DNA from 3 places in the Butyrivibrio sp. XB500-5 genome. Region 3 is predicted to be linked to each of the others. Evidence: predicted binding sites of a transcription regulator. Region 3 holds the regulator's gene; each other region holds the start of a gene.
What was found. Region 3 encodes Rex, which represses fermentation and respiration genes when NADH is low (regulators of the CRP and FNR family bind a similar motif). Its sites were predicted from a motif close to ATTGTTAANTANTTAACAAT; they were not measured.

Region 1 (10,024 bases), on a different contig from region 3:
TATGAAAATACGTGCATTTTTGTCCAGATCCATTATGTAAAGGGACTTGAAGGCAACAATGTCTTTATCCTAAAAGAGCATGATGTGAAGGTTATGTGCGACCTTATGATGGGCGGAGACGGCACCAATACTGCGGGTGATATCACAGACCTGCATCTTTCGGCCGCGTCTGAAGCCATGAACCAGATGATGGGCACCAGCGCCACATCTTTATCTTCCATGCTCGGAGTTCCCACAGACATCAGTACTCCCGTCGTTAATCAGATTGATGTGGACAGTATAAAAGTTTTTGAAAAAATGTTTGATACTACTTACGATAAATTTGTTAAAATAGCATTTAGGATGACAATCGGCGATCTGATCGATTCGGTTATGGTCCAGCTGTATCCCGTGCAGTTTGCGCTGGATATGTGCGAAAAATTCATGAATAAAGGAAAATAACGGTTACAAATGAACAAACAGGAGACACTTGAGATCAAGAAGCAGTTCACGCCCGACAGATGCACAATCGACAGCATTTGCGGCTGCTATGTTGATCATGACAAGAACAAATTATTTACTTTCAGAAAGGCTTTTGGCCAGATTCCCGAAGAGGAAATGTTCAAATATCTGGACATCTTCCAACACACTTTATCAGGTACATTTGGTAAAAATCTTATCAGTCTTGAGTTCCCTCTTGACCAAGAACAGCCCGGAGGTACTCAGGACTTTCTTTTGACTCTTCGTAACTCACAGCTCAAGGACGACGAGCTTGTGGATGAGTGCTACGACAAGATCATTGCCAATTATATCAACGGAGAAAATTACTATATCATTCTCGTTCACGCTGTCTATGACATTCCCGGCGTAACATCGGACGGTATCGAGATGGAGGATGCTTCCGAGAAGGTATATGACTACATTCTCTGCAGTATCTGCCCCGTCAAACTTTCCAAGGCCGGTCTTGGTTATAATGAGTCAAAAAATGTCATTGAGGAAAGATTCCGTGACTGGATAGTGGACGGTCCCGTGAAGGGATTTCTTTTCCCCGCATTTATAGAAAGAGATACCGACATCCACAATATGCTCTACTTCACCAAGAAGCCGGAGGATCTTCAGCCCGAATTTGTCGAAGCGATGTTTGGCGGACGAGCTCCCATCTCCGCTCCCGAGCAAAAAGACATCTTTGATGCGGTTGTGCAGAATACTATAGGAGAAGATGCCGACTACGATATCATGAAAAATATTCATGATAACTTAAATGAGATGATAGACGATCACGTTGACGATCCGGAACCTTTGGAGCTTAAAAAGAGTGATGTGAAGCAGCTCCTTCACGACAGCGGTGTATCCGATGAGAGGCTTGGATATTTTGACGAAACCTATATCAAGTGCGCCGGTGATGAGGATTATCCTCTTCTTGCAAGCAATATTGCTCACACAAGGAAGTTCGATATCGAGACTCCTAACGTTGTGATCAAGGTTAAGCCCGACAGAACGGATCTTGTTGAATCCCGCATCGTGGATGGCAGGCAGTGCCTTGTCATCGCAGTTGACGATCATATCGAAGTTAACGGAATAAATGTACGGACGTTTATGAATAGGTAATTATAAAAAGGTTGGATCTGTACGATTCAACCTTTTAAAATTTATACTATGAATTATTTTTCTTTAAACTCTATAAGCGTACCGCTATTCCATTCTTTGAGCAACTTTCTACCCACATTTTCAGCTTCTTCAAAACTTCCTAATTCATGATAGTTACCATATTCATCATTTTTTGATTTTAAGTTTTACCCATTGACCAGAATTCCAGTTGCGAAGGAACGTGTCACGCGCTTTTTCCGCTTCTGCATCACTTGATAATGTATGACAGTTACCGCGCTCATCACAATTAGTAAAACCATATGCATTTCCTTTGATTTTAGTAAGAGGTGCATTTATATAATCCTTTTCCACTATTTTTTCACCATCTTTTGAAATAATGAATGTTGCAAATTCATCATTTATATAACCACTATCATTCCAACAATATAAAAGACCATTATTTATTTTAATTTTATTATCAAAATATAATTCCGCTACACATTTAACATTTCTTCCGGATTTTTCTGTGTAAACCTTTACGTGCCAAGTTCTTCCATCGTTTTTATCAACTCCGTCAGGAGGTGCTACCAACAAAACAGTTCTACCATTAAGATTTACACGAGTATATGCATACCCTTTAGATAATGAACTTTCCAAGCCACTAAAATATTGATATTTTGTAATTTCGTTACGTACTATCAAAGATGAAATATTAGCGTTATCATTTCTCTCCATTTTGTATTCAACTGTCTCTACGGTCTCTGCAGCTGTTACTCCCCCGATTGACTGTACTCCTATAGCTCCTGTAACCATAAGCATTCCTGCCATCATTAGACCTGTAAATAATTTCATTCCACCTTTTTTCATAGTTTTTTCCTTTCCCTTTCTGTTTTATATAAGACACATATTGTGTCTCCCCTATTTGATAATTAATATTAACATTCGGTGACTTTTTATGTCAATAGTCTTTAATATTATTTACACATGTTTTTCACATACCAGTTCTTTGCAACAAAAAAAGACTTCCACGATCAAGTGGAAGTCTTTTAAATCATGCATGCATGCTTTTGAGCTTTTCAATTCCGGTCTTGGGTCTGCCTATCATCTCGTAAGCGGGGTCGTTGTACTTCTTGAGAAGTCTCTCCCTCATTTCTTCGGGATGATTATATAATTGATCCATTATCCTATCAAAGGCAATTTTCCATTCGCCCATATTATCGTACCTCCGTCTGTTAAACAACAACAGTAACGGGTACAATCATATCGTCAAATACTCATTAATGCAAGTGTATATTTACCAAAAATTACAGTGCAGCTATTGCCTTCTTTGGACACTTTGCCACGCAAACGCCGCAATGTGCGCATTTTTCCTGGTCTATCGAGGCCACATTGTTATCAACTGTTATTGCTCCGGCAGGACAATTTTTTTCGCAGATATGGCATGCGATACATCCCGCTTTGCAATAAGAGTTAACGATTTTTCCCATATCTTGTGATTTGCATGCAACTGCTTCCTGTGCCTCATAAGGTATGAAATCTATAAGGTGGTTAGGACAGATATCAGCGCACTTACCGCAGGCCTTACATTTCTCTTTATCCACTACGGCAACACCGTTTACGATGTGGATCGCATCAAACTGACATACGGATACGCATGAGCCGCCGCCGAGACATCCGTATGAGCAGGTCTTTGCTCCGCCTCCGGGTGCCTGTGACATAAGTCTGCAATCGCTTACTCCGACATAATCATATTTCTTCTCAGCGTTATCGCAGTTACCGTTACAGTGTACAAAAGCAACCTTACGAGCCATATCACCTGCTTCAACGCCCATAATAGCCGAAATGGCAGCTGCTACGGGAGCACCTCCGACGGGACACTGTGATACGGCCGCCTCACCTTTTGCGATAGCCGAAGCACATCCCGAACATCCCGGATATCCGCATCCGCCGCAGTTATTTCCCGGAAGAACTTCCAGAATAGCTGCCTCTTTTTCATCTACATCAACATGCAACTTCATGTCTGCAAGACCGAGGATAATACCGATGGCAATTCCAACGCCTGCTACAACCGCCGTTGCAATGATTATTCCAATAATCATAAGTTCATCTCCTTCACTTCAAAGCCGAGAATCCGGTAAATGCAATAGCCATGAGTCCGGAAGTAAGAAGTACCATGGGCATTCCCTTAAATGACTCGGGGATGTCGTTGTACTCCATCTTTTCACGAAGTCCTGCCAAAATAACTATCGCAATTGTGAAACCTACAGCTGTTGCGAATCCGCAAACTGTACTCTGTAAGATTGAATAGCCGTCTGTTACGTTGTTGAGAGCAACACCGAGAACCGCACAGTTGGTGGTAATAAGAGGAAGATACACACCAAGTGCTCTGTAAAGTGAAACAACGTACTTTTTAAGTACCATCTCAACAAACTGTACCAGCATGGCAATAACAAGGATGAATACTATTGTCTGCAGATAAGAAAGATCCAAAGGATTCAGGATAAACTTATAAATAATGCTACAAACCAAAGAAGCAAGCGTGATAACGAATACACACGCTCCTCCCATTCCCAGAGCGGTATCGGTCTTCTTGGAAACTCCAAGGAAAGGACACAGTCCGAGGAACTGGCTGAGTACTACGTTATTAACCAGTGAGGCTGATATCATAAGTCCCACAAGGCTCATAATCTGTTGTGCCATAATTATTCAGCCTCCTTTCTCTTTGCTGCGTTTGCTTTGATCTTGTTCATCGTTGCAATAAGGAATGCAAGAACGATAAATGCACCGGCCTGCTGTATGAAGATGCTGATGGGCTTATATCCCGAAAGGAAAGCTCCTACAGCTCCGGGAATAACTGTTCCCTCGCCGAGTATCTGTACATCAAACGCTGTGCCCGCACCGATAAACTCTCTTACAAGACCGATTGTCGTGATCGCGCAGGTAAAGCCGATTCCCATTCCTATTCCGTCAAAGAAAGAAGGTACGATTCCGTGCTTACTTGCATATGCTTCCGCTCTTCCGAAGATGATACAGTTAACAACGATAAGAGGGATATACACTCCGAGCGCACTGTTAAGTGCCGGAACATAAGCCTGCATAAGAAGCTGAACCAAAGTAACGAAGGAAGCAATAACAACTATGAAAGACGGAATCCTGACTGTAGCAGGAATTGTCTTACGAAGTGCTGCAATAACCGCGTTACTTAATGCCAAAACAAATGTTGTCGCAAGTCCCATTCCAAGTCCGTTGATCGCGGATGAAGTAACCGCAAGAGTGGGACACATACCGATCATAAGTACTAAAGTAGGATTTTCAGCAATGAGGCCGTTAAAAAATCTCTCGGCCGGAGTATCCTGCTTGAAGCCCAAAGCTCCTTTTTTTACATTGTCACTCATCACTGTCCTCCTTTCAAAACATTCTCAAAATATGTGATCGAAGCGTTTACACCATTGGTGATGGCCTTTGATGTGATCGTAGCGCCTGAGATCGCTTCAATCTGAGAAGAAGGACTTGTAAGCTGTCCGTTCTTAACTACGCTAAACTGCTGTGCCTGCTTGTTCTCAAACTGAGGAACGATCACCTTCTCGGCATTCATTCCAAGTCCGGGAGTCTCAGCAATAGATATAATGGAGATTCCGTTTACGTTTCCATCGTTTTTGATTCCGACTGTGTATGTGATGAAATCACCGTAACCCTTGGATGAAACTCTTATAACATATCCAAGTGTTGCTCCGGATGCATCCTTAGCTGCTTTTACATCCTCGATGGTAACACCCGTAAGTCCGGAAACCGCTGAAGCTGCTCCGTCAGCATTAAGCTCTACGTCGTCAAAAGTTTTTGCATCGGCGAATACCGACATATTGGCCTTGTCCTGCGCAAGCTTAGCCTGAAGTGCGATAGGATCCTTGGTAACCTGATAAACAAGTCCAAGCAACACTCCCGCAACAAGAGTTATAGCAAAAAGAACCAAGGCGTTTTTGATCATGCTCTTTGCATCATTCATGCTTTCTTCGCCTCCTTCTTTGCAATTTTCTTGATTCCGAAAGCTCTCGGAATAGTGAATTTCTCAATAAGAGGAACCAAAAGGTTTCCTATTACGATCGCATAGGAAACACCCTCTGCGTTGGAACCGAAAATACGGAACACGCCTGTGAGTATTCCAAGGATAAATCCGTAAATATATCTTCCCTTGGGTGTTATCGGACATGTCACATAGTCTGTTGCCATAAAGAAGGCACCGAGCATAAGTCCGCCACCTGCAAGGTGTGCTGAGATATAAGCCCAGTTAAATCCGTATCCTCCGAAGAGCCCTACAAATATCGCAAATGTGATGATGTAGGTAAACGGAATAACATAGTCGATAATTCCGAGCGCAAACAGGATCATCGCACCGATCGCAATGCAAAGCATTGAGGTCTCACCGATCGTTCCGCCCGTTCTACCGATGAGCATATCCATTATATTGACATCAGCGCCTGCTTTAAGGTTAGCAAGCGGTGTTGCTCCCGTGTATGTATCGGTAACGAAGTTGGTCATAAGGGCGGGAAAAGATATCACGAGGAATAATCTTCCGCCGAGTGCGGGATTCATGAAGTTCTGGCCAAGTCCGCCAAAGAGCTGCTTAACCAAAATTATCGCAAAAACACCGCCAAGTACCGGTACCCAGAACGGTACGGTTGAAGGCAGGTTCATTCCCAGAAGAAGTCCTGTTACAACCGCCGAAAGGTCGCCTATAGTTACACGCTTGTGCATGGCTTTCTCATAGATAAACTCAGATAAAACACAAGAAGCCACGGACAGCAAAAGAATAATCAGAGCATCCGGCCCGAAATTGTATATACCAAAGCCTGCTGCCGGTAAAAGCGCAATTACAACCCACATCATGATGTTGGACGTGGTAGTGTTTGCTCTTACATGCGGGTTGGATGACACTCTTTTCATATCACTCATTAAAAATGTCCCTCCCTTACTTTTTCCTGTTAGCCAGCTGAATCTTTCTCATACCCTTGATCAGCTGAGTGAGCTGACGTCTTGCAGGGCAGATATAACTGCAGCATCCGCATTCACAGCATTCCATTCCGTACATATCAAGGAATGCCTTTTCGTTGTTGTGTTCAACGGCATCGGCAAGGTTCTTGGGGATAAGTCTCTCGGGACATACCTCCACACATCTTGCACAGTTGATACATGCGCTCGGTTCAAGGGCTGAAACCTCGTCCTTGGTAAGGCATGTAAGAGCTGAAGCCGTCTTGGTTGTGGGAACATCAAGGTCAAAGAGTGCAAATCCCATCATGGGACCGCCTGATATGATCTTGGCAGGCTCAGTCTTGAAGCCGCCTGCGTCCTCAAGAAGCTCCTTGTAATTTGTTCCTATTCTTACTTTATAGTTTCTGGGATCGGCAACCGCATCACCGGTAATGGTAACGATCCTCTCCATGAGAGGTCTTCCCTCTTTTACCGCTCTGCAGACAGCACAAAGAGTATCAACGTTATCAACGATACATCCCGCATCGGCAGGGAGCATCGAAGAGTTGATCTCTCTTCCCGTAACCGCATAAATAAGCATACGCTCAGCGCCCTCAGGATATTTAGTCTTGACGGGCTTAACGCTTATCTTCTCTTCATCTTTAGTTAATTCCTGGAATTTCGCGATCGCGTCGGGTTTATTGTCCTCTATAGCAAGAATACCTCTGGCTTTGGGGAAAATACTGACAGCAATCTTAAGACCTTCCAAAAGAAGCTCCGGCTCCTCAATCATACGTCTGTAGTCAGATGTAAGATAAGGCTCGCACTCCGAGCAATTGGCTATAACATAGTCAATCTTGTCCGGTTCCTTCGGAGAAAACTTAACCGCAGTAGGGAATCCTGCTCCTCCCATTCCTACTACGCCGGCCTCTCTGACCGCTGCAATCTTGTCCTCCGCTGTCATCTCCTCGTATGGTTTGAGTGGTTTAAACTCCACCTCTTCATACTTCTCATCATTCTCTACGATGATACTCTCGCACATAGCGCCGGTAGCCAGCCTGCGCTTCTCAATAGCCTTAACCGTACCTGATACGGTTGAGTAAATCGGTGCCGAAACAAAACCTCCGGCTTCTGCAATCTTTTGTCCTGTAAGAACGTGATCCCCAACAGCGACAATTGCCTTGGCCGGTGCACCGATGTGCTGAGACAACGGATAAACCAAGTCACCTTTTGGTAGCACTGATTTAATGGGCTTGTCCTTAGTAAGTTCCTTGCCTTCATAAGGATGGATGCCGCCCTTAAAAGTACCTCTTGCCATTTCCTACCCTTCTTTCATATTTTAGATGTGTACCCGATAAGAATAATCGGGTGAAAAATTTAACAATTTAATTATACTATATTTTCACGGGAAAATGCTGAGAAATCGAAAAAAAGTTTAAGAGAAAATGTGATACAATATGGTAGTAGGCGATTTCGGAAAGTGAGATTTTTTATCATGATCAAGACAAACGAAGCTTTGACCTTTAGTGAAGACCATATAATTCATTCACTGCCCAAGATTCTGGGATGTTCAAATAAGGATATTCTTTTCATTGATATAGAGACTACGGGGCTGTCACTTCGAAGTTCAGACCTTTATCTTATAGGTGCTTCATATTATAAGGACGGAAGCTGGCAGATCTGCCAATTTTTCGCAGAAGACATCAATCAGGAAAAAGAGATCCTGGAAGCTTTTTCGGAGTTTTCAAAAGGCTTTTCAAAAGTGCTCCACTACAACGGAGACAGATTCGATATCCCCTATATAAAAAGCAAGCTTGAAAAACACGGCTTGCCCAATATTTTCGAAGACATGGACTCGATCGATATCTACAAAAAAATAGGTCCATACAAAAGACAGCTTGGGCTCATGGATTGTAAGCAAAAAACAGTCGAACTCTATCTAGGTATCAACAGAGAAGATAAATACGACGGCGGTAAACTCATACCGATTTACAAGAACTATGAACAAAGCAAAAATAAGGAAGCGCTTAAGCTGCTTCTTTTGCATAACTTCGAAGACGTAAAGGGCATGTTCGGCATACTTCCGATGCTGCAGTACAGCACGTATTTCGCCATGTTCAGAAATCTTCCCAAGGTATCCGTTAAATGCGATGAAGATATCGATGATGAAAAATATTGCTCGGACTGGAGCAACAAGCTCCCCGTCAAAGCTGTCAAAGTACAGGCCAATCAATACGATGACATGGACGGTCATTCAAGAAAAGAAATCTTCATGAAGCTCCACATGGCAATGGCTCTGCCTTGCTCGCTGACAGGCAATTATGAAGGTTTTTATTTAAAGACAAACGGAAATGAAGCCACGCTTCGTCTTCCTTTATATGAGACAGAGCTTAAGTACTTTTATTCCAATTACAAGGATTACTTCTATCTTCCAAAAGAGGATATGGCAATCCATAAATCCATCGCTTCATTTGTAGACAAGGCATACCGTGAGAAGGCAAAACCCGAGACCTGCTACACCAAGAAAGAAGGTCAATTCCTTAAGGAATGGGATCTTGTTTTTTCACCTTTCTTCAAAAAAGATTATGAGGATAAAAACTTCTATTTTGACCTCAGTGAAAACATGAAAAAGAGCCGTTTTGCGATGAGCTTATATGCTTCTCATGTGATGGCTAAGATATTGGAAATATGATTATAAAAAAATATCGAGCGGACCGGGTGTCACTCGATTTCACGCAGAACAGCGGCCCGGGGGAATATACCACCCGAGCCGCTGCTCTGTTTAGATGTAGAGTTAGGAGAAAACTATTAGGCTTTAGGCTTCTCGTAATAGAAGGAGTTTTTACGAACGAAGCCTATTTCTTTATAATTTATTATCTGCTCTGTGCTTCCGATAAAGAGGATTCCGCCGGGAGCAAGTGAATCATAGTACTTTCTGAATACTTCGTCCTTGGCCTCCTCTGTAAAATATATAAGCACGTTTCTGCAGACTATAAGGTGCAGATCCTTCGGATAAGGATCGCGAAGGAGATCTGCCTGTTTAAAAGTAACCCTCGACTTGATCTCATCCGACACCTTCATTTTGCCGTCTTCAGTCTCCGTAAAATACTTAGTCTTAAAATCCGCCGGAACGCCGGCAACTTCTTTTTTGTCATATATAGCAGCTTTTGCTTTCGCAAGAACAACGGCGTCAAGATCCGTAGCAAGGATGCTCACCTGATTAAGCGGCATATGCTTTGAAAGCAACATAACTATCGTGTACGGCTCATCACCCGTTGAACATGCAGCGCTCCATATCTTAAGGTTCTTTCCGAATTTACCCATGAGCTCCGGAACCATCTCTTTATCCATAAGGTTCCACTGATCCACATTTCTGAAAAATTCGGAAACATTGATGGTAAGGTATGATACAAAAGCATCGAGGGCTTCTCTGTCTTTTTTGATAAGCTCTGCAAATCCGTCATATCCCTTGACGTCATACTTACCGATCAGG
Region 2 (10,024 bases), on a different contig from region 3:
AGCATGACCAATGAAGATGTTGAAGGAAAACTCTACACGGACTATTTTCCAAAAGATCCCAAATTTGAAGACATATGCTATAAGGCTGCGTTTGAAGGCGAATCCTATCACGCATATCTGGACACCAGAAAGCTTTACGGATTCTGGACTGAGAACACTACTATCCCAATCGTCCATGAGAAAGGCTCGGATATCGGATATTGCCAGCTGACATATTTTCTGACAAAAGAGATGGATGCAAGCAAATATTCAATCATTCAGCCCGACATTGCTTCTTTTGTCATAGAAACATGTCTTAAACTACGAGGTGGAGATGATTTTTACACCAAGATGGATATGGTGACAAAAGATATAAGAGAATTTACTGACAGTTATGCTGCCAGCATAATGACCATATCAAGAGATCTGTATAAATTTGATGTTGTTTCGGAGAACGTACTTAACAATGAAGTCTGCCTTCGGGATATCTTTTCCGATGTTCCTTATGAGATCGTTGAATCATGGGAAGAATTGGTGGCAGATACCAACTGTATCATCATAAGAAATGAAGATGATATGCAGTATTATGAATCCAAGGCTCCCGAGTGGGTCAGAACTTTAAGAGATAACGATGTCAGAGCACTATGTCTTGTCCCGTTTATACATCAGAACACGATCATCGGATATCTTTATATCACCAACTTTGATGTAGCAAATTTAACCAAGATCAAGAACACAATTGAGATTCTCTCCGTTTTCCTTTCATCGGAGACCGCTCACCACATCTTTATAGAAAGGCTAAGGAGCCTTAGCCTTATCGATGCAAGAACCGGTGTTTATAACAGAAATGCCATGAACAACAAGGTCGATGAGCTTGCTGCTCAGCTCAGCATCAAGCCCATGCCTTTCAGTGTCGCATTCTGCTATCTCAACACTCTCAAGACAGTCAACAAAGACGGTGGTCACGAGGCCGGAAATAAGCTCCTTAAGGAAGCAGCTCAGCTTCTGAAGGACACCTTTAAAAATGACTATATTTACAGGTCATCCGGTGATGAATTTGCCATTATCTCCACTAACTCGACAGAAAAAGAGTTTGAAGAAAAGGTAAAGAGACTTAAAGAAAAAGCCAAAGATCCCGCATGGATCTATTTCACGGTCGGATATTACACAGACAACACTGACGGCGCACTTCATTCGGCAATGCGCTATGCTAACAAATACGAAAGAGAGTTTAACGAAGAGTTTTATTATAATTATCCTGACATGGTTAAATAAAAAAGGACGGTGTTCAAATGGGTAATCGTAATGATCTTTACGAGAGGCTTAATACCGCAGTAAATGCCGTATCCTCTTCAGCCGCAATATTTGAGGTTGAAGTGGATGATCAAGGCAACTTTAAGGAAATGCGATATTTTGCCATGAATAGGTCTTTTATAATGGACTGCATAGCTATGTTCTTCCAGGAAGAAGATCCGGGAGAACAAAAAGATGTTGCCCAAAAGATCAAAGAGATCGAAGAAAAAATGCTAGGTGCGGAATATACCATCAATGTTCCGAAAGAGCCGAAATTCGAGGATTTCTGCTATAAAGCCGCTTGGAAAAAACAGCCTATCCATACCTATGTTGATACCACAATGATGTACGGCTTCTGGACCGAGGATTACATGATCCCGATCGAAGTTGCGGATGATAAAAAAGAGCCCAACGTCGCATATTGCCAGTTCATGTACACTCTCAACAAAGAGATGGACACCAATAAGTATTCAAACGTATCTCCCGACATCGCCTCTTTTGTTATAAAAACTTGTCTGGAGCTCAGAAACGAAAATGACTTCTACTCCAGCATGGATACTGTAACAAAATATATCAGAGAATATACGGGATCAAACGCAGCCAGTGTTCTCAGTTATCAGGGCGACCTTGAAAAATACGAGGTCATAAGCGGTGTGACTGACGATCCGAATGTAAGCTTAAAAGAGATATTCAAGCAGGTTCCCTTCTCAGTTGTAGCAAGTTGGGAACGGTTATTTAAAACATCAAATTGTATCATCATCAAGGATGAACATGATGTAGCATATTATGAATCCATCGCCCCCGAATGGATAGCTACATTAAAGCCTTATAAAATATTCAGCTTATGTCTTGTTCCTTTCATCCATCAAGGCGAGATAATCGGCTTCCTCTACATCACAAACTTTGATGTATCAAGCGTAACTCGCGTAAAAGAAACTATTGAGATGGTATCCTTCTTCTTATCAGCGGAGGTTGCCAATCACCTATTCCTTGAAAGACTCGAATATCTCAGCAATGTAGATATCCTTACAGGCGTAAAGAACAGAAACTGTATGAACGTAGACGTCGATGAGCTTGCTCTCAAAATGGAATTTGATCCAAGACCATTCACCGTTGCATTCTGCGATCTCAACGGTCTTAAGACGGTAAATGATAATCAGGGTCATGACGCTGGCGATAAGCTTATCGTAGCAGCTGCGAACATATTAAAAGAGGTCTTCCCCGACGACAAAATCTACCGCGCAGGCGGCGATGAGTTCTCGATCATCTCCACTCACGGAAGCGAAGAAGACTTTAAAAAGAAAGTTGATAAGCTCCGCGAACTTGCAAGCGATCCCGAATGGCTGTGCTTCGCAATAGGCTACTATCACGATGAAACCGAAGGTAACCTGCGACTTGCCATGAGATATGCAGACGAGCGGATGTACAAAGACAAAAACGAATTCTACAAAGCACATCCCGAAAAGAGGAGATAAAAATAATCCCCGGAGGAAACCCTCCGGGGATTTTATTATCAGTAGAAGTTCGACTCTCGCACTTCGTGCTCGATCGAACGACCTTGCTTATTAGGTTCGAAAGAACCTCACCAAGTTCAGTGGAAGTTCGGCTCTCGCGCGTTGCGCTCGCCCGAATGACCTTGCTTACTAAACTCGAAAGGACCTCGTTAAGTAATCAAGGTCAGAATTTACCAGCCTTAGCAGCTTCTTCGATTGAAACGGCTGTAGAAACAGTCATACCAACCATCGGGTTGTTACCAGCGCCGATAAGACCCATCATCTCAACGTGAGCGGGAACTGATGAAGATCCTGCGAACTGAGCATCTGAGTGCATACGACCCATAGTATCTGTCATACCGTAAGAAGCGGGGCCTGCAGCCATGTTATCGGGATGAAGTGTACGTCCTGTACCACCGCCTGAAGCAACTGAAAAGTACTTCTTGCCTGCCTCTGTGCGCTCCTTCTTGTATGTTCCTGCAACGGGATGCTGGAATCTTGTAGGATTGGTTGAGTTACCTGTGATAGATACGTCAACGTTCTCCTTCCACATGATAGCAACACCTTCCTGTACGTCGTTAGCGCCGTAGCAGTTAACCTTTGCACGAGGTGAATCAGCGTCCTTAGAGTAGCACTTTCTGAATACTTCCTTTACCTCGCCTGTGTAGTAATCGTACTGTGTCTCAACATATGTGAAACCGTTGATACGAGAAATGATCTGAGCTGCGTCTTTTCCAAGACCGTTAAGGATAACTCTAAGGGGTTTCTGACGAACCTTGTTAGCCTTCTCAGCGATACCGATAGCACCCTCAGCAGCAGCGAATGACTCGTGACCTGCAAGGAATGCGAAGCACTCTGTATCCTCTTCAAGAAGCATCTTACCAAGGTTACCATGTCCAAGACCAACCTTACGACGGTCTGCAACAGATCCGGGAATGCAGAAAGCCTGAAGACCGATACCGATTGCAGCAGCAGCCTCAGAAGCCTTACGGCAGCCCTTCTTGATAGCGATAGCGGCACCTACTGTGTAAGCCCACTTAGCGTTCTCGAAGCAGATAGGCTGGATGCCCTCGATGAGCTTGTAAACATCGATGCCTGCAGCCATTGTAATATCTCTACACTCTTCTACTGAAGAAATCCCATACTCCTTAAGGCAAGCCAGGATCTGGGGCTCTCTTCTTTCATATGATTCAAATAAAGCCATTTTATATTCCTCCTTACCTTAAATTACTCTTTTCTGGGATCAATGAATCTGGCAGCGTCAGCTACACGTCCGTACTGACCCTTAGCCTTCTCTATAGCTGTGTTAGCGTCATCACCGGCCTTGATGAAGTCCATCATCTTGCCGAAGTTAACATACTTGTATCCGATGATCTCGTCGTTCTCATCAAGAGCAACCTCTGTGATGTAACCATCTGTAAGCTCAAGATAACGAGGTCCCTTGTCAAGTGTTCCGTAAGTTGTACCAACCATTGAACGAGCACCCTTACCAAGATCCTCAAGACCTGCACCGATAACAAGTCCGCCCTCTGAGAATGCAGACTGTGTTCTTCCGTATACGATCTGAAGGAAGAGCTCTCTCATAGCTGTGTTGATAGCGTCACAAACAAGGTCTGTGTTGAGAGCCTCGAGAACTGTAAGTCCGGGAAGAATCTCAGATGCCATAGCTGCTGAATGTGTCATTCCTGAGCAACCGATTGTCTCTACAAGTGCCTCCTGAATGATACCTTCCTTAACGTTAAGTGAAAGCTTGCAGCAACCCTGCTGAGGTGCACACCAGCCGATACCATGTGTATAGCCGGAAATATCCTTAACCTCTTTGGACTGAACCCACTTAGCCTCTTCGGGAATAGGGGCAGCGCCATGATGTACCCCTTGTGTTACGGGACACATATTCTTTACCTCTGTTGAGTAAATCATGTGAAAATCTCCTTTCATATTGTAAAGTAATTATTCATTACTTACTACCTGATTTGTTTAGACTGACCATAGATGTGCCTGCCAAGCACGGTCATAGATGGCAAACGTATATTTCTCAAAAAAGAGTTGCCAAACACATTCGCCAAAACCTATTTTTACACAAAACTGCGCATATTTCAATGGTAATGTTATAAATTTAACATGATATAGGCGTCATAAGTCAAAATGCCTACATGCTTGCATATTTAGTCTTCCGTTTTCTCTACAATGTGATCCTTATCTTTGAAGATGTGATGCGCAGGAATACAGCCTCTTACGCTGGAAAGAGGATACACGTTACTCCATCTTCCGATGACCGTTCCGGGATTGAGGACTGAGTTACATCCAACCTCAACGTTGTCACCGAGCATAGCTCCCATCTTCTTAAGACCTGTCTCAACCTTGTCGTTCTCGCCGTTCTTAACTACAACGAGCTTCTTGTCGCTCTTAACATTGGATGTGATAGAACCTGCGCCCATGTGTGACTTAAAGCCGAGGATCGAATCTCCGACATAGTTGTAATGAGGAACCTGAACCTTATTAAAGAGGATTACGTTCTTAAGCTCTGTTGAGTTTCCTACAACCGCGCCCTTTCCAACGATCGCACTTCCTCTGATAAACGCACACTGTCTTACTTCCGCGTCCTCATCAATGATGCAAGGTCCGCCGATATAAGCGGAGTCAAAAACCTTTGCGCTCTTTGCAACCCAAACGTTCTCACCGCGCTTTTCGAACTTGTCTGCGGGAAGCTTGTTTCCAAGCTCTATGATATAATCCTTGATCCCTGCAAGAAGCTCCCACGGATACTCCTTGGTCTTCATGAAATCCGCAGCGATAGTCTCGTTCAGATCATACATATTTGAAATCTTAAATTCTTCCATTTTAATTCTCCTTTACTTTATCGGAAGCCTTCTTGCCGGCAGACTTCTTGGCTGTTCCGGCCTTCTTTGCTCCGCTCTTAGCTGTGCTCTTATAATTTGATGCAACGTAGTCAAACCTTGAACGCAAAAGCCCTCTGTAATCGTTGTCCTTAACAAGGTTCGTCCTCTTACTTACGAAGTCGTCAAGCTTCGTCATATACTCGTTTTCGGAGATCTCTCCGTTCGCGACGCCCGTAAGTCCCTTCTCCCAGCTTGCCGTAAGCGCGGGATTGAGCATGGGCTTCATCGAGCACGCAACGGTCTCATAGACCATCTCTCCCATCTGTGTGGGCGTGATTATCTGGGTCTTTTTATTAAGATTAAGGTACTTAATGTTGACGAGCTTAGTAAGTATACCCGCTCTCGTCGCACTCGTTCCGATTCCCGAGCCCTTGATCTGAGCGCGTAGCTCCTCATCTTCGATAAACTGTCCGGCATTCTCCATCGTAAGGATGATCGTTCCGGAGTTGTATCTCTTGGGCGGCGAAGTCTCGCCTTCTTTTAGGTTAAAAGACTCTGCGGAGAGCTTGTCGCCCTTCTTTAATTTCTGAAGGTGCTCGAAGAGTTCCTCATCGGTCACGGTCTCCTCTTCGCTCTCCTTATTGTCGTCCTTGTCATCATTATTCTTGGCCTTGTCCTTAAAGAAGGAATAGTCCATAACATGCAGATATCCCTTGGCGGTCAATATCTTGAAGTTGGCAAAAAAGCTCTCGATCTTGCCTTCGTGTTCCTTGCTGTCCATGGTAAGCGAAAGCGCCACTTTACTGTAGGTCGCTGACGGGTAAAAGACGGCAAGAAAACGCCTTACTATTATCTCATAGACCTTGGCCGATGTCGGCGACAAGCTTCCAAGTGCCGATAATCCCTGGCCTGTCGGAATAATTGCATAGTGGTCTGTAATTGCTTTGTCGTTGACATATCTTGTCTTCTCAATACCTTTATAGGACTCATGCTGCAGGATTGCCTTGGCAAACACGGCGCACGGTTCATACGAAGTAAGTCCCTTTATATTCTGACTGATGACCTTGGCGATGGCACTAGACATTACACGCGCATCGGTTCTTGGATAAGTCGTCAGTTTCTTTTCATATAATTCCTGAGCTACAGCCAGCGTCTCGTCGGGATTTATCTTAAAAAATCTCGAGCAGTCATTTTGAAGCTCCGCAAGGTTATACAGAAGCGGCGCGTTCTTGACTTCTTTTTTCTTCTCACACTTAACTACTGTGGCTTCCACAGGAACAGCACCGAGAGACGTTATCAGCTCCTGCGCATCCTCTTTGGTCTTAAAGCCCTTCTCGCTGTAGAGCTTGGGCGAATTGTCGTAGAAAGATTCGGGCGTAACTCTCCACTCGGCATCACACTCTTTTCCGCCGATATTTACACCTGCAAGGACACGGTAAAAAGGCGTCTTTACAAACTCTCGTATCTCTCTTTCCCTGTCGACTACAATGCCCAAAACGCAGGTCATTACTCGTCCGACCGAAATAACGCATTTATCAAGATTAAGGTAATTCTTGATGGAATACGCATATTTCAGCGTCAGAGCTCTGGAGAAATTGATACCCATGAGGTAATCCTCTTTTGCCCTAAGAAAAGCGGAAGCGCCGAGATTATCATACTCGGAGTCATCCTTGGCTTCTCGTATTCCGCGCAGGATCTCGTCCTCAGTCTGCGAGTCGATCCAGACTCTTTTCCTCGTCTTACCCGTAACTCCCGCCTGCATGTCAACAAGACGGTATATGTATTCACCCTCGCGTCCCGAGTCGGTGCATATATATATCGTATCGACGTCGTCTCTGGTCAAAAGGCCTTTCACGGTCCTAAACTGCTTGGAAACATTCCCTATAACTTCGTATTTAAAATTCTGTGGGATAAAAGGAAGTGTGTCGAGCGACCACCTCTTGTACTTATCGTCGTAGACTTCAGGATAGCTCATGGTTACCAGGTGTCCGACGCACCACGTTACAATAGCATCATCAGACTCCAGGTAACCGTCTTTCCTGGAAAAATTTATCTTCATCGCCGAGGCAAAAGCCTGGGCAACACTAGGTTTTTCAGCAATGTAAACGCTCTTAGCCATTCGTTAATTCATCTATACCTATGAGTCTCAGCTTGGAATCGGGCTTCATCGACGCATCAATCAGCCAAGCGTCAAACCCTACCGTTGAGAACAGATAGAAATAATCTCCCTCAAGTCTTGCTTTTTTTGCGCAGGACCAAAGGCTTTCTAAGTCGGCGTGAGTCGCCTGTTTCTGCCAAAAACACATTCCAATGGCGGTATCTCCGGTATCACTCTGTACGATGATATCCAGATTGCCGGATTTTCCTATCCACTCACCCTCTTCAGATACATCGAACGGAAAGATCCCTCTGTCCATGCTTCTGTAAAGGTATTCGCGACATACCGTCTTGAAATATTCCGATGCGTAGCTTTGCATTCCTGCCGATATAAATATATCATAAAATTGCTCCGCAGGCATCTGCGTAAGACTACTTTCATTAGGGAAGATAAATCTGAAATAGAAATCCAGCAAAGGGTCCTCTATCTTATAGGCTCCCTTTACAACATTCTCTCTTCCCGCATTTCCGAATGAATAAACCTTGCTCGCAAAATCATGATGAATCAAGGTCTTAAGATAAACCGATATCTTGGCTCTGGAAAAGCCCGTCGCATGATATATATCGTTGAGCTTGTTGATTCCTCTTGCCATAACGGACAGGATCGTGTGATAAACGGACGTCTCTCTTAAATCCTTGGAGGTGAGCCTAAGCGCCTCTCCGTATAGATATGACGAAGGATCAAGAATATTCTTGCAGACGTTTTCTTTAAAGGATAAAGAGTCGTCAAAGTATCTCCATAAAGCCGTCTGACCGCCAAGTACAGAATACGAAAGAACCGCGTCTTTGTAGCTCATCTTGGGATAGAATGCTCTCATAGACGAGAACGGAAGAGGCTTGATCTTCCTAAATCCCACGACATCGGCAGCAAAGCTTCCCATCTGTCCGACCATGCTGTTTTCGACCCAGTTGATATCGTGGCTCACAAGAAGAACGAGTATCTGCCTGTATCTGCCATACTCTTTTACAAAGCTTACAAGCGACTCCATGAAACCGGGGCTTGTCTTAATGATATTCTCGAAATTCCTGACAATAAAAATAAACGGAGCCTTGCCTGCAGATTCCGCGCAAGCAGTAAAGATATCAGCATAAGTAGGATTGTCTTTAACGGCGATCCTGTTACTTTTAAGTTCTCCGGTCCACAAAAAGAGCTGCTCCCTCTCAGATGCGGAGCGAGCAGAATAATAAAAGCTCTTTCTGTTTTCCGTAAATTTGGACAAAAGAGCAGAATGCTCAATATTCCTGTGTCCGTAGACAACAAGAATATTGGATAATCCGCTCTCATAGTATCTGTTTAAAAAACGTAAATCTTCAGATCTTTGCGCTTCCATCATTATACTTTTATCACTTTTTGTTGATGTATCCGCTTGCCTTAAGAAGCTCTGCGCACTCTACGGCTCCGCCTGCAGCACCACGAAGTGTGTTGTGTGAAAGACCAACGAACTTCCAATCGTAAACGCTGTCCTCACGGATTCTTCCGATGCTTACGCCCATACCGTTCTCATAGTTAACATCAAGTGTGATCTGAGGTCTGTTGTCCTCCTGCATGTACTGGATGAACTGCTTGGGAGCGCTGGGAAGCTCGAGTTTCTGAGGAAGTCCTGAGAACTGCTCAAGTTTCTCGATGAGCTGCTCCTTTGTAGGGTTCTTTTTGAACTTAACGAATGCAGCAGCTGTGTGTCCGTAAAGAACAGGAATTCTGATGCACTGACATGTGATCTTAACGTCATCGGCAGGAACGATCACGCCGTTCTCAACCTTACCCCAGATTCTGAGGGGCTCTTTTTCTGACTTCTCTTCCTCACCTGAAATGAAAGGAATAACGTTGCCAACCATCTCGGGCCACTCTTCGAAGTTCTTACCTGCACCTGAGATAGCCTGGTATGTTGTAGCTACTACCTCGTAGGGCTCAAACTCTTTCCATGCTGTAAGAGCGGGTGTGTAGCTCTGGATTGAGCAGTTGGGCTTAACAGCGATGAAACCTGCGTTTGTGCCAAGTCTCTTTTTCTGGAACTCGATAACATCCATATGCTCAGGGTTGATCTCAGGGATGATCATGGGAACATCGGGTGTCCATCTGTGTGCACTGTTATTGGAAACAACAGGTGTCTCAGTCTTAGCGTACTCTTCCTCGATAGCCTTGATCTCATCCTTAGACATGTTTACGGCTGAAAGAACAAAATCAACGTCCTCAGAAACGCCCTTAACATCAGTAACGTCCTTGATAACGATGTTCTTTACAGAATCGGGAATAGGACCATC
Region 3 (10,024 bases):
TTCACAGCGTCCGCGTTTTCGGCTGCCGTAAATACCATGACCATGCCCGCTCCGGATTTAAGGCAAGCGCCCGCCGATAAGATGCATGCTCCGCTTATGGTCTTGGAACCTGCGATAACAAGGACTTTTCCGTTTGTTCCCTTGTTGGAATCTTTCTTCCTCTCAGGCAAAAGATCTTTTACCTCATCATCGTACCAAAAGCACGTAGGCTCCTTGGTCAAAAAGCTCTCGTCAGTGATACCGGCGTCCTTCACAATAAGCTTACCCGTATACTCGCAGCCCGGATAAAGAAGGTGTCCTATCTTAACCTGATTGAAGGTCACGGTCGAATCCGCCATAACGGCGCAGCCCATGACTTTGCCGTTGTCCGCATTTATTCCCGAAGGAATATCGACAGATACAACGAACATGTCATCCAATCTTTCTTTTTTACAATCATTGATATAGTTTATCGCTTCTTCAAATGTACCCGTGACATTTCTCGAAAGCCCTATACCGAACAATGCATCTACTATGATATCCCATTCGGCAACGCTTTTGTTGTCTCTTATATTGGAAAAAGTGTCAGTAGTGATCCCGTAACTTCCGCAGATCTTGAGCTGCATCAAAAGAAGATCGCTGCACTTGGTGGGATCTCCTATAACGCACAGATTTACAAGATATCCTCTCTGTTTGAGAAGTCTTGCGATACATGCGCCGTCTCCTCCGTTGTTTCCGATTCCCGCAAAGACAAGTGCTCTGCGCTTTCTCGTGATCTTTCTTTCATCAGCGTATCTGTCTACTTCATCGCACACCGAAAGAGATGCTCTTTCCATAAGGATCTCGGTCTGAACGCCGAAAATCTGCGACGTATTTCTGTCGTACTGCTTCATCTCACTGCTAGTGACTGCGTATCTCATAGTAGTTTTCCCCTTTTTAGAACAATAGGCTGCCACTCGGGCAGCCTACTTTATATAACTCATTCAACAAATTCACCATCATCGGCGTTTCTCGGCCTTCTGATGGGATGCCTTCTGTTAGGATCGTATTTGAGATCGAATATCTCCATAACCTCAGGCCCGAATATCTGATGCATGTAGGAATAGAGATTGTAGTTTTCAAGCTCAGCTTCCTGCATATGGATTATGTTCTTCTTAAGCTCAACTCTCACTTTGGATACCCAATCATCAAGCTCCAAAATGTATTCGGTATTGTCATGAAGCCTCTCATAGCAGACATTCATGGTCTCTACCATAAGCTTATAATCCACATCATATATTTCTCGCGACAGGTCTTTTAACTCATCGCTATAGGAATCAAGTCTATCATTGCACTCCGAGATAAGCCTGGTCCTGTCCTGGATTTCTTTCTCGATCTGGGGATTATCGATCTTACCTGCTTTATCGCGAAGCGGAACTATCTCGCCAAGAAGCTTCTTCTTAAGCTTCTTGATGTCCTTGGTCTCTCCGCGAAGCTTGGAATCCCTCTCTACCAGTGCATTAAGTTGATCCGCCAGCTCTTTGATCTCAGGCGACATTTCCGTCTGGGTAAAAAGCTGATGCCATTTGTTATCAAGCGTCAGAATGGGAATCTTCTTCCCTTCAAGCGCAGACATATAGACTTTATTGTCTTTTGCCATTACTTTTTCTCACCCGGGTTTAATGTTTGTTCGTATCTGTTAATATTATACGATAATTTCATCAAACTGTCAGATAAATGTACGTTTTCAACCTGTATGCTGCCCGGAACTTCAAGGTCAACATGCGCAAAGTTCCAGATAGCCTTGATCCCGCATTCAGAAAGCCTGCGCGCCATAGGCACTGCCTGATCCTTGGGGATCGTTAGCACAGCTATTTCTATCTTGTTCTTGCGAACAAAATCCTCAACTTCATCTATGGGACGAACCTCGACGTCTCTTATCTTGGTTCCGAAAAGCGACGGATCGCGGTCAAATGCGCCTTTAAACACAAAACCTCTTCTTGTAAAGTTGGTGTAGCCTGCGATAGCCTTACCGAGATGTCCGGCACCTATGATAACAAGGCTGTGTTCCTTGTCGATGCCGAGTATCTTACTGATCTCATCATAAAGATAGCCGACATTATAACCATATCCCTGCTGTCCAAATCCGCCGAAATTATTAAAATCCTGTCTGATCTGGGAAGCAGTAACCTTCATTATATCGCTGAGTTCCTGAGAAGATATTCTCTCGACACCCTTCTCCTTAAGGTCACCTAAATATCTGAAATAACGTGGGAGTCTCCCTATGACGGCTTGAGAAATCTCTTTTTCTGCCATATTCCGCTCCTCCTCATTTTTGATATGTGGAACAGCTCTCATCACCTCTGTAGAGCCATCCGAATGGATTGTTAAGAATTCCACAATTCAATTATATATGCCCGTTAAACTTGTGTCAAACAGAAATGTTTTCATCTCTCAAAGACCCGCTATTACTTCATTCTCAGAGCCTGAACCGTTTAGAGATACAAAGATTCTGTTAAAAGGACCTTATGGAATTGTACCATAAGGTCCTAAATAGTTGTTATATATTATTAGATTGTCTGCTGGTCAGATCCGCCAAATCCCTTAGGATTGGGACCATACTGGTTATCACCCGGCTGCGAATCTGAAACCATGAATACAAGAACAATAATTCCACCAACTACAGGAATCAATCCAAGTAAAAGGAACCATCCTGACTTTCCTGTATCATGAAGTCTTCTTACACCAACCGCAAGTCCGGGAACCAATGTAGCTAATGCCCAAATAATAGCTAAAATTGAAAATACACCTGAAACATTAACCAGAATTCTTACTACCACGTTAACTATCATCTGGAGAAGGAAGAAGTACCAATACTCGCTTCTACGAGCTCTTCCCTCAAACACTGCATAGTTAGAAAATACTGATTGTACCGCCTCTGAAAATGACATTTTGTTTTCCTCCTAAAAACCCTTTTTCATACTTTTATATAAAAGTTCTTGACATATTATACGTCATTTTATTTACGGCTTCAATAACATTTCATGCATTTTCATAGTCTAACAATTAGTACTAATTATCAGAAAAAGTCTGATTATTCAACATAGAAAATTACGGTTTAAAGTAGCTTATTGCATCTGTCAGATTGCCGGCAAGCTCCTGCAAGTTCCTTGCTGATTCTGTGATTATCGAGAATGTCGCATTAAGTTCCTGCATAGACGCATTGGTCTCCTGCGTTGATGCCGCATTCTCCTGAGATATAGCAGACAAATGTCTCATTTACACAATCTCTAAAAACATTTATCATATTGAAGAAAACCAAGAAAAGAAAGAGGATTTATTATGTCTTATAAAGATTATATGGTAAGGGCAACCGCAGCTAATGCGCAGATCAGAGCCTTCGCCGCAACAACTAAGGACCTTGCCGAATATGCAAGAAAGGTTCACGGCTTATCCCCGATTGCCGCAGCCGCGCTTGGAAGGCTGATGACGGGAACCGTTATGATGGGCACGATGATGGATAATGACGACGATCTCATCACGGTCAAGATAGACGGCGACGGCCCGATGAAGGGTGCGCTCGCGACAGCCGACAGGCACGGTAACGTCAAGGGTTACGTCATCAACCCTCTTGTTATTATGGAACCCAATGCCTCCGGTCATCTCAATGTCGGCGGCGGTTTTGGCGAGGGAACTCTCACCGTAATAAGAGATATGGGGTTAAAAGAGCCTTATGTGGGCCAGGTGCCTTTATATTCCGGCGAAGTTGCCGAAGATTTCACCTACTATTTTTCCAAGTCCGAACAGACTCCTTCTTCGGTCGGACTCGGAGTTCTTGTCGAAAGAGAAAACTTATCCGTTATCGCAGCAGGCGGTTTTATCATTCAGCTCCTTCCGTTTGCCGATGACGCGACTATCGATCATCTTGAGGAAAACCTTAAAAAGTTCACTTCGGTAACTGATATCTTAAAAGCCGAAAAGACTCCGGAAGAGCTCCTTAACATCCTTCTTGAGGGCTTTGACGTAGAGATCACTGACAAGGTTGATCTTAACTTTTACTGTAACTGCGATAAGGACAGAGTGGAAAGAGCTCTCATGCTCATTGGCAAAAAAGAGCTTGATGAGATGATAGAGGAAAACAAGAACTTTGATGTGTGCTGTCACTTCTGCAACAAAAAGTATACTTTTTCTCCCGAAGATCTTAAGAAAATAAGGGAACGCGCCAAGTAATTTTGACGATAATGAGTTATAATATTTTTTAGACATAATTAAATATAAAGGAGGTATGGTATGAAGACTATTACTAAGATGACAAGGTCAATAGCATCTGCTCTTGCAATCGCTATCTTCTTTGCATTAAGTGTACCGACACTTAATCTTGCAGCTTATGATGCCCCGGCCGATGTCAGAACCATCGCAGACATTCCTGCAGATCTTACCGGCAAAACCGTGGTATTACAGACAAATGACGTCCACGGTGCACTCGGAAGATATGCTTATGTAGCTTCACTTAAGCAGAACCTTGCTGCCAGAGGCGCTGAGGTTATTCTCGTCGACTCAGGTGATTTCAGCCAGGGAACTCCTTATGTAAGCACATCAATGGGGGCAACCGCCGTTACGGTTATGAACGCGGCGGGATACGATATCGCAACTTTAGGAAATCACGAATTTGATTACGGTTATGCTCAGCTTGCAGCAAATCTTACACAGGCTAAGTTTAAAGTTATCTGTGCGAATGTACTTGATGCAAACGGCAATCCTATTTACGATCCCAATTATATGTATGTTACAAAGAGCGGTTTAAAGCTCGGATTCTTCGGAATGGAAACACCCGAGACACAGACCAAGGTTAACCCCGGTCTTATCAAAGGAATATCTTTCCTTTCAAAATCCGACATTTACAAATGTGCTCAGGATCAGACTGATGCATTAAAGTCTCAGGGTGCAGATCTTGTTTTGTGCCTCGGCCACCTTGGTGTTGATGAAGAGTCAGCTGCCGACGGACATCGAAGCGTTGATATGTATGCCAAGACTAAGGGCATCGACCTTATTCTTGACGGCCACTCTCACACTGTTATGACAGCAGGTGCCAAGAATGAGCCTATTCTTTCTACAGGAACCAAGGTAGAAAACATCGGTGTCGTTATTATCGACGATGCTTCCAAGGCTATTGAGGATAAGTTCCTCATCACACTCGACGGACTTCAGCCCGAAGTTACATCTTTTAACGTTGCCAACGATATAATCAAAAAGGTTGATAACGAATACAGCGTAGTATTTGCAAAGAGCGAAGTTCTCCTCGACGGAAACAAAGCTCCCGGAAACAGAACTCAGGAAACAAACCTCGGCGATCTTATCGCTGACGCACTTATCTGGAGCGTTCTTAGAACAGACGGCGGAATTACCGTTCCCGAGGATCACGTCGTTGCTATCACAAACGGCGGCGGAATCAGAGCTACCATCAAGGCCGGCAATGTAACCAAGGCTGACCTCAATACTGTTCTTCCTTTCGGAAACACAGTTGCCGTTGTTTATGTAAAGGGTTCAGAGCTTCTTGAGGCTCTTGAAGCTTCAACATTTGCCGCACCCGAAGCTGTAGGTGGTTATCCTCAGACATCGGGAATCAAGTTTATGCTTGATACAACAGTACCTTATGCTCAGGGAGCCGCTTATCCCAAGTCAACATACTATGCTCCTTCCAAGATCAATCGTGTGACCATTCAGAGCATCAACGGACAGCCTTTCAACATGAATGACACATACGCTGTAGTAACCAATAACTTCTGTGCAGCAGGCGGCGATACATACTATGCTTTCGCAAACGCAAGCTCACAGTTCGATACAGGTATTGTAATGGATGAAGCCGTTATGGAATATGTTAAGCAGATTCTTGACGGTAACATCACAGCTGCTCAGTACGGAAAGCCCAGAGGTGATCAGACGATCATCACTTCCGCTACAGACGCTTCCACAATAGCAGACGCAAAGGCAGCCGTTCAGGCCGGTTCAGGTGAGGCCGCTGCAGCACCCGCTAAGGAAGAGGCAAAAGCCGAGGCTCCTGCTGCTGAAGCTAAAGCCGAAGAGCCTGCCAAGGCTGAAGAAAAAGCTGAGGCTCCTGCTGCTGAAGCTAAGGCTGAGGAAAAAGCAGACGCTACTTCCGAGAAGCCTGTAGAAGCTGCAACTGAAACAGCTCCCGCTGCTGAGACTGCTCCCGAGCAGACACAGTCTTCCGCTGATACCTACGTTGTTGTATCAGGTGACAATCTCTGGAAGATCGCAGCAACCGTATATGGTGACGGAAACAAATGGAAAGACCTTTACGAACTCAATAAAGACGTTATCAAGGATGCCAATAACATTCTTGTAGGTCAGGAATTAAAGACTAAGTAATCAAAATCATTTTAAATAAACAAAGAAAGGGACTTTCCTCGAATGCCGATGCATCCTGGAGAGCCCCTTTCTTTTTTTATAAATCGATCAGTAGTTCTTTCTACAGAGTCTTGATAAAATGCACTGTGAAAACCAAGGTGTTTTTTCTTTATGCATAAGCGCGTTGGGTTCACTTTCCCCATTTTTCATTCTATCAAGCTCATCTGTAAAAATGTACTTTCCTTTTACTATCTGCGTGTGTGAATTGATAAGTATTTCTTTCCCCATTTATAATGACCTTTCCATCTATAAGCACAACTATAAGTATCAATCCTGTACAGTTTCCTCTGTCTGCACTTCTACAATCTTTGCATCAAATTTTAATGCTTTGAAAATATCCTTAATTCTAAGGAATCCGGCTGTCTTGGCAGGCTCTTTATCAAGAACCTCAAGCCCTTCCGCATATGCGGGTGAAGTTGTATCAAAAGCGGGAATAGTCAATACCCACTCTTCTCCCTGATAATCAAAATGACATCTCTTTGCTACAGGAACTTTCTCGCAAAGGTACTTGATTATATCAGGTGTCATATTAATCTTGTCCTTGAAGTAAATATCTACAACCTCAAGTGAAGCTACGTCCTGACCAGCTATGTTCATCTGTGCCTGAACCTGATCCGCAATACTCTTGATTGCAATATCATTAAAGTTAAATGTTGCAGGTGCTGAAGGCTCTGATGCATTATCTGATCTATTATCTGAGCTTCCACCCTTATCAACTACTACATTCTTTACTTCACCATGCTCTGTGCTGACCTTAGAAACAATAAGATTAAGCAATTCAGGTGTGAAAGCAACAGTTCCCTTAAGTGATGAGATATATAATGTATAAGATCCATCATCATTCTTGCTAAGCGCATATCCAAGATCGGAATAATTACCGCTAAGCTGTCCGTTATCAGAGATAGCATATCCATCTTTTGCCTTAAGTGTGATAGTACCGGCAACCTCTATAGGATTTCCGTTTTCAGCAGTTTTAACATACTGGAATTTATTAACTTCATCCTCTGTAAAGCCATTAAATGTAACATCAACATTATCTGCGCTATTTACAAGTAGCGCATGATATTGATTCTCTACCATAACAAAATCTTTATTTGTATCTGATTCCTCTCCATAACTGTTGATGATGTAAATCGTTCCGTTAAAGTTTAGCGTTTCACCATTATAAACCATTTCATCGCTGAGTTCTCCATAGTAATAATTATCAATTGTTATAATATCTTCCGGCTTAAATCCGCTATATACTGCTCCGCCGATATTCAGGAGAATACTACCGTTTCCAATAAGATCATCATCGGGATCAAATGAACCTCCAAAGACTTCTCCACCTTCACGATTGTTAGTGATCTTTCCGCCAATATTCTCAACCTGATTGTAATTATCAATAATATGGCCATCGTTCAATCCAACGCCGCCATTGTTTACGCTTACTACTCCATCGACATTGGTTTGAATAAAATCATTATTCTCTTCCACAAAACTATGGTTATTTTTTATAACAAGATTATTTTTCGAAACAATACCGAAATTATCAGTGATTTCTTTGTTATTTACAGATACTGTTCCCACGTTGGAATTAGTGGTAATAAAGCCTAGATTCTCATCTACTTCACCATTATTATTCTCAATAATCCATGTGTTCTTTTCCACAGTTCCGTTATTGTTTAGTATCTCTCCATCATTTGTTTCAATCTTTCCGTCGTTGTTTTCTATTGTATCCCCATTTTCCAACTCGGAAATTGTCTCACCCCCTTCATTATCGGGGAGCTCAGCTGCAAATGCGCTCACAGGCATTGCCACTGATGCTACAACTGGTGTAACCCCTAAAGCTGCTGACATCAAAACCACTGCTAACTTTTTTGAAACATACTTACTTCTTCTCATACCTACTCCTTTTCTGCGTTGTGCCTTGCATTCACCCCCTCATCTTTTTTGAATACATTGCTCGTTTGTTAATTGTTATGATTATATATTAACGTAAATTTTATATTTGTCAACTATATTTTAATATTTTTTAAAATTATTTTTATAAATATTTCAACCCATCTTTTAAGTCAAAGCCTGCGAATATAAATAAGCCTTGAGAAACAGCATCTTTTCTCAAGGCTTATTATCTTATCGCATTATTTTACTTTGTGTTAACATTTTGCAACATCTGTTGCATAACGTTTTATTACTGCGCAACTTCCGTAACGGTAAATCCCACCTTTTCAAATATCTGAGCTACTTTCATGAAATTCGCTGATTTGCCGCTCTCTTTTGACAGCGCATCTATTGCCTCCGTGTACTCTGTCGATGATGTATCAACAACAGGTATGTCCAGGGCATACAGCTTGTCTTCATAAACAAAATAGCATCTCTTAGCTAAAGTACCGTCTTCGCAAAGAGTCTTCACTACCGACACACTAAGATCGGTAATAGATCCAAAGCCAAACTCCAGCACCTTGAACGAATGAGCGTCTCTTCCGCCTCTGGGTGCACGAGTCTTCTCTTCTATGGGAATATATACGCGTGGTCCGTCGTTAACACTGTATACCATTCCAAGACCGGGATTCTCTACGCCGGGAACATAGACTGTATCCGACTGTCTGCCGGACACACCATCAATAGGCTTATCACCAACTGTACTAACAACTGTTTCATTATTTTTTTCGGATACCTTAAGATGAAGATCCTCGAGTGTAAGCGATACATTTCCCGTAAGCGATGAAAAACTTACCGTATATGATCCGTCTTCGTTTTTATTAAGGCTATAAGCATACTTATCTGTCTCTCCGGATAGCTGTCCGTTATCGGAAAGAGAATAACCGTCTTTTGCCTTGAGAGTTATAGTTCCGGCAATCTCAACAGGCTCACCATTTTTAGCAGTCTGGATATACTGTGTGTAATCCACATCATCCCGCACAAAATTGTCATATGTAACGTCTGTGTTATCGGCATCATATACTTCCACACTGTTGTATCTATTCTCTACCGTAACAAAATCTTTGTCGGTATCGCCTTTTTCGCCATACTTATTGGTAATGTGGATTGTTCCATCACAGGCAATTTCACCGTCAGGTGTATCTACCGTATTTTTCAGATCACCGTAATAATAATTTCTGATAGTCAGATCATCTTCAGATTTAACTCCGCTTATTACCGTTCCGCCTCTGTTATTTGCAACAACAGCATTGCTGATTCGAGCGTCATCAGGATCGAGTGCACTTCCGTAAACAACACCACCCGTATAATTATTCTGTACAGCACCTTCTTCAACGATAGTAGCTTCGGAATAATTCTCTACAATGTTTCCGCTATTCTCACCGACAACGCCGTTATTGGCCATGATCAAAGCCGAATTGTTGCCTACAGCTTTGTCATTATTCTCAATCATATCAGTATTATTGTCCACATAGCCGGCATTGCATAAAACATGACCTGCGTTATTGATAATAGTGGCATCCGTATCATTTAGTTCAACATAATAATTGTTGTTGATAATGCGATCTCTGTTGATGTTAACAGTATTATTATTATCGATGACATCACTCTTGTTTTCACCTACAACACCATTATTACTTATAACCCTCGAATTATTTTCACCAACAACTCCGTTTTTGTCGTTATTTACTATCTCAGCGGTATTGGTAAAAAC

Region 1: the regulator Rex is predicted to act here: its motif matches at 7,897-7,916, upstream of rsxC (electron transport complex subunit RsxC).
Region 2: the regulator Rex is predicted to act here: its motif matches at 4,870-4,889, upstream of D6856_RS13165 (iron-sulfur cluster assembly scaffold protein).

The regions. Positions count from the first base shown of each region.
Region 1 covers NZ_RAIS01000001.1:765,491-775,514, forward strand. Annotated here, with positions in the region: gene fliY (flagellar motor switch phosphatase FliY) at 1-441, shown strand, start outside; gene D6856_RS03595 (DUF4317 domain-containing protein) at 451-1,587, shown strand; gene D6856_RS03600 (hypothetical protein) at 1,753-2,433, opposite strand; gene D6856_RS15135 (hypothetical protein) at 2,618-2,779, opposite strand; gene D6856_RS03605 (RnfABCDGE type electron transport complex subunit B) at 2,871-3,665, opposite strand; gene rsxA (electron transport complex subunit RsxA) at 3,679-4,266, opposite strand; gene rsxE (electron transport complex subunit RsxE) at 4,269-4,961, opposite strand; gene D6856_RS03620 (FMN-binding protein) at 4,961-5,569, opposite strand; gene D6856_RS03625 (RnfABCDGE type electron transport complex subunit D) at 5,566-6,516, opposite strand; gene rsxC (electron transport complex subunit RsxC) at 6,533-7,849, opposite strand; gene D6856_RS03635 (ribonuclease H-like domain-containing protein) at 8,027-9,223, shown strand; gene D6856_RS03640 (CheR family methyltransferase) at 9,340-10,024, opposite strand, start outside.
Region 2 covers NZ_RAIS01000007.1:179,633-189,656, reverse strand. Annotated here, with positions in the region: gene D6856_RS13180 (GGDEF domain-containing protein) at 1-1,254, shown strand, start outside; gene D6856_RS13175 (sensor domain-containing diguanylate cyclase) at 1,272-2,747, shown strand; gene D6856_RS13170 (GGGtGRT protein) at 2,950-3,969, opposite strand; gene D6856_RS13165 (iron-sulfur cluster assembly scaffold protein) at 3,993-4,685, opposite strand; gene D6856_RS13160 (UDP-N-acetylglucosamine pyrophosphorylase) at 4,931-5,605, opposite strand; gene D6856_RS13155 (DNA topoisomerase) at 5,607-7,724, opposite strand; gene D6856_RS13150 (ATP-binding protein) at 7,717-9,096, opposite strand; gene asd (aspartate-semialdehyde dehydrogenase) at 9,107-10,024, opposite strand, start outside.
Region 3 covers NZ_RAIS01000009.1:39,569-49,592, forward strand. Annotated here, with positions in the region: gene D6856_RS14295 (NAD(P)H-hydrate dehydratase) at 1-899, opposite strand, end outside; gene D6856_RS14300 (hypothetical protein) at 959-1,618, opposite strand; gene D6856_RS14305 (redox-sensing transcriptional repressor Rex) at 1,618-2,274, opposite strand; gene D6856_RS14310 (DUF805 domain-containing protein) at 2,529-2,909, opposite strand; gene D6856_RS15230 (hypothetical protein) at 3,070-3,237, opposite strand; gene hslO (Hsp33 family molecular chaperone HslO) at 3,301-4,188, shown strand; gene D6856_RS14320 (5'-nucleotidase C-terminal domain-containing protein) at 4,249-6,348, shown strand; gene D6856_RS14325 (hypothetical protein) at 6,436-6,615, opposite strand; gene D6856_RS14330 (hypothetical protein) at 6,655-8,271, opposite strand; gene D6856_RS14335 (hypothetical protein) at 8,561-10,024, opposite strand, start outside.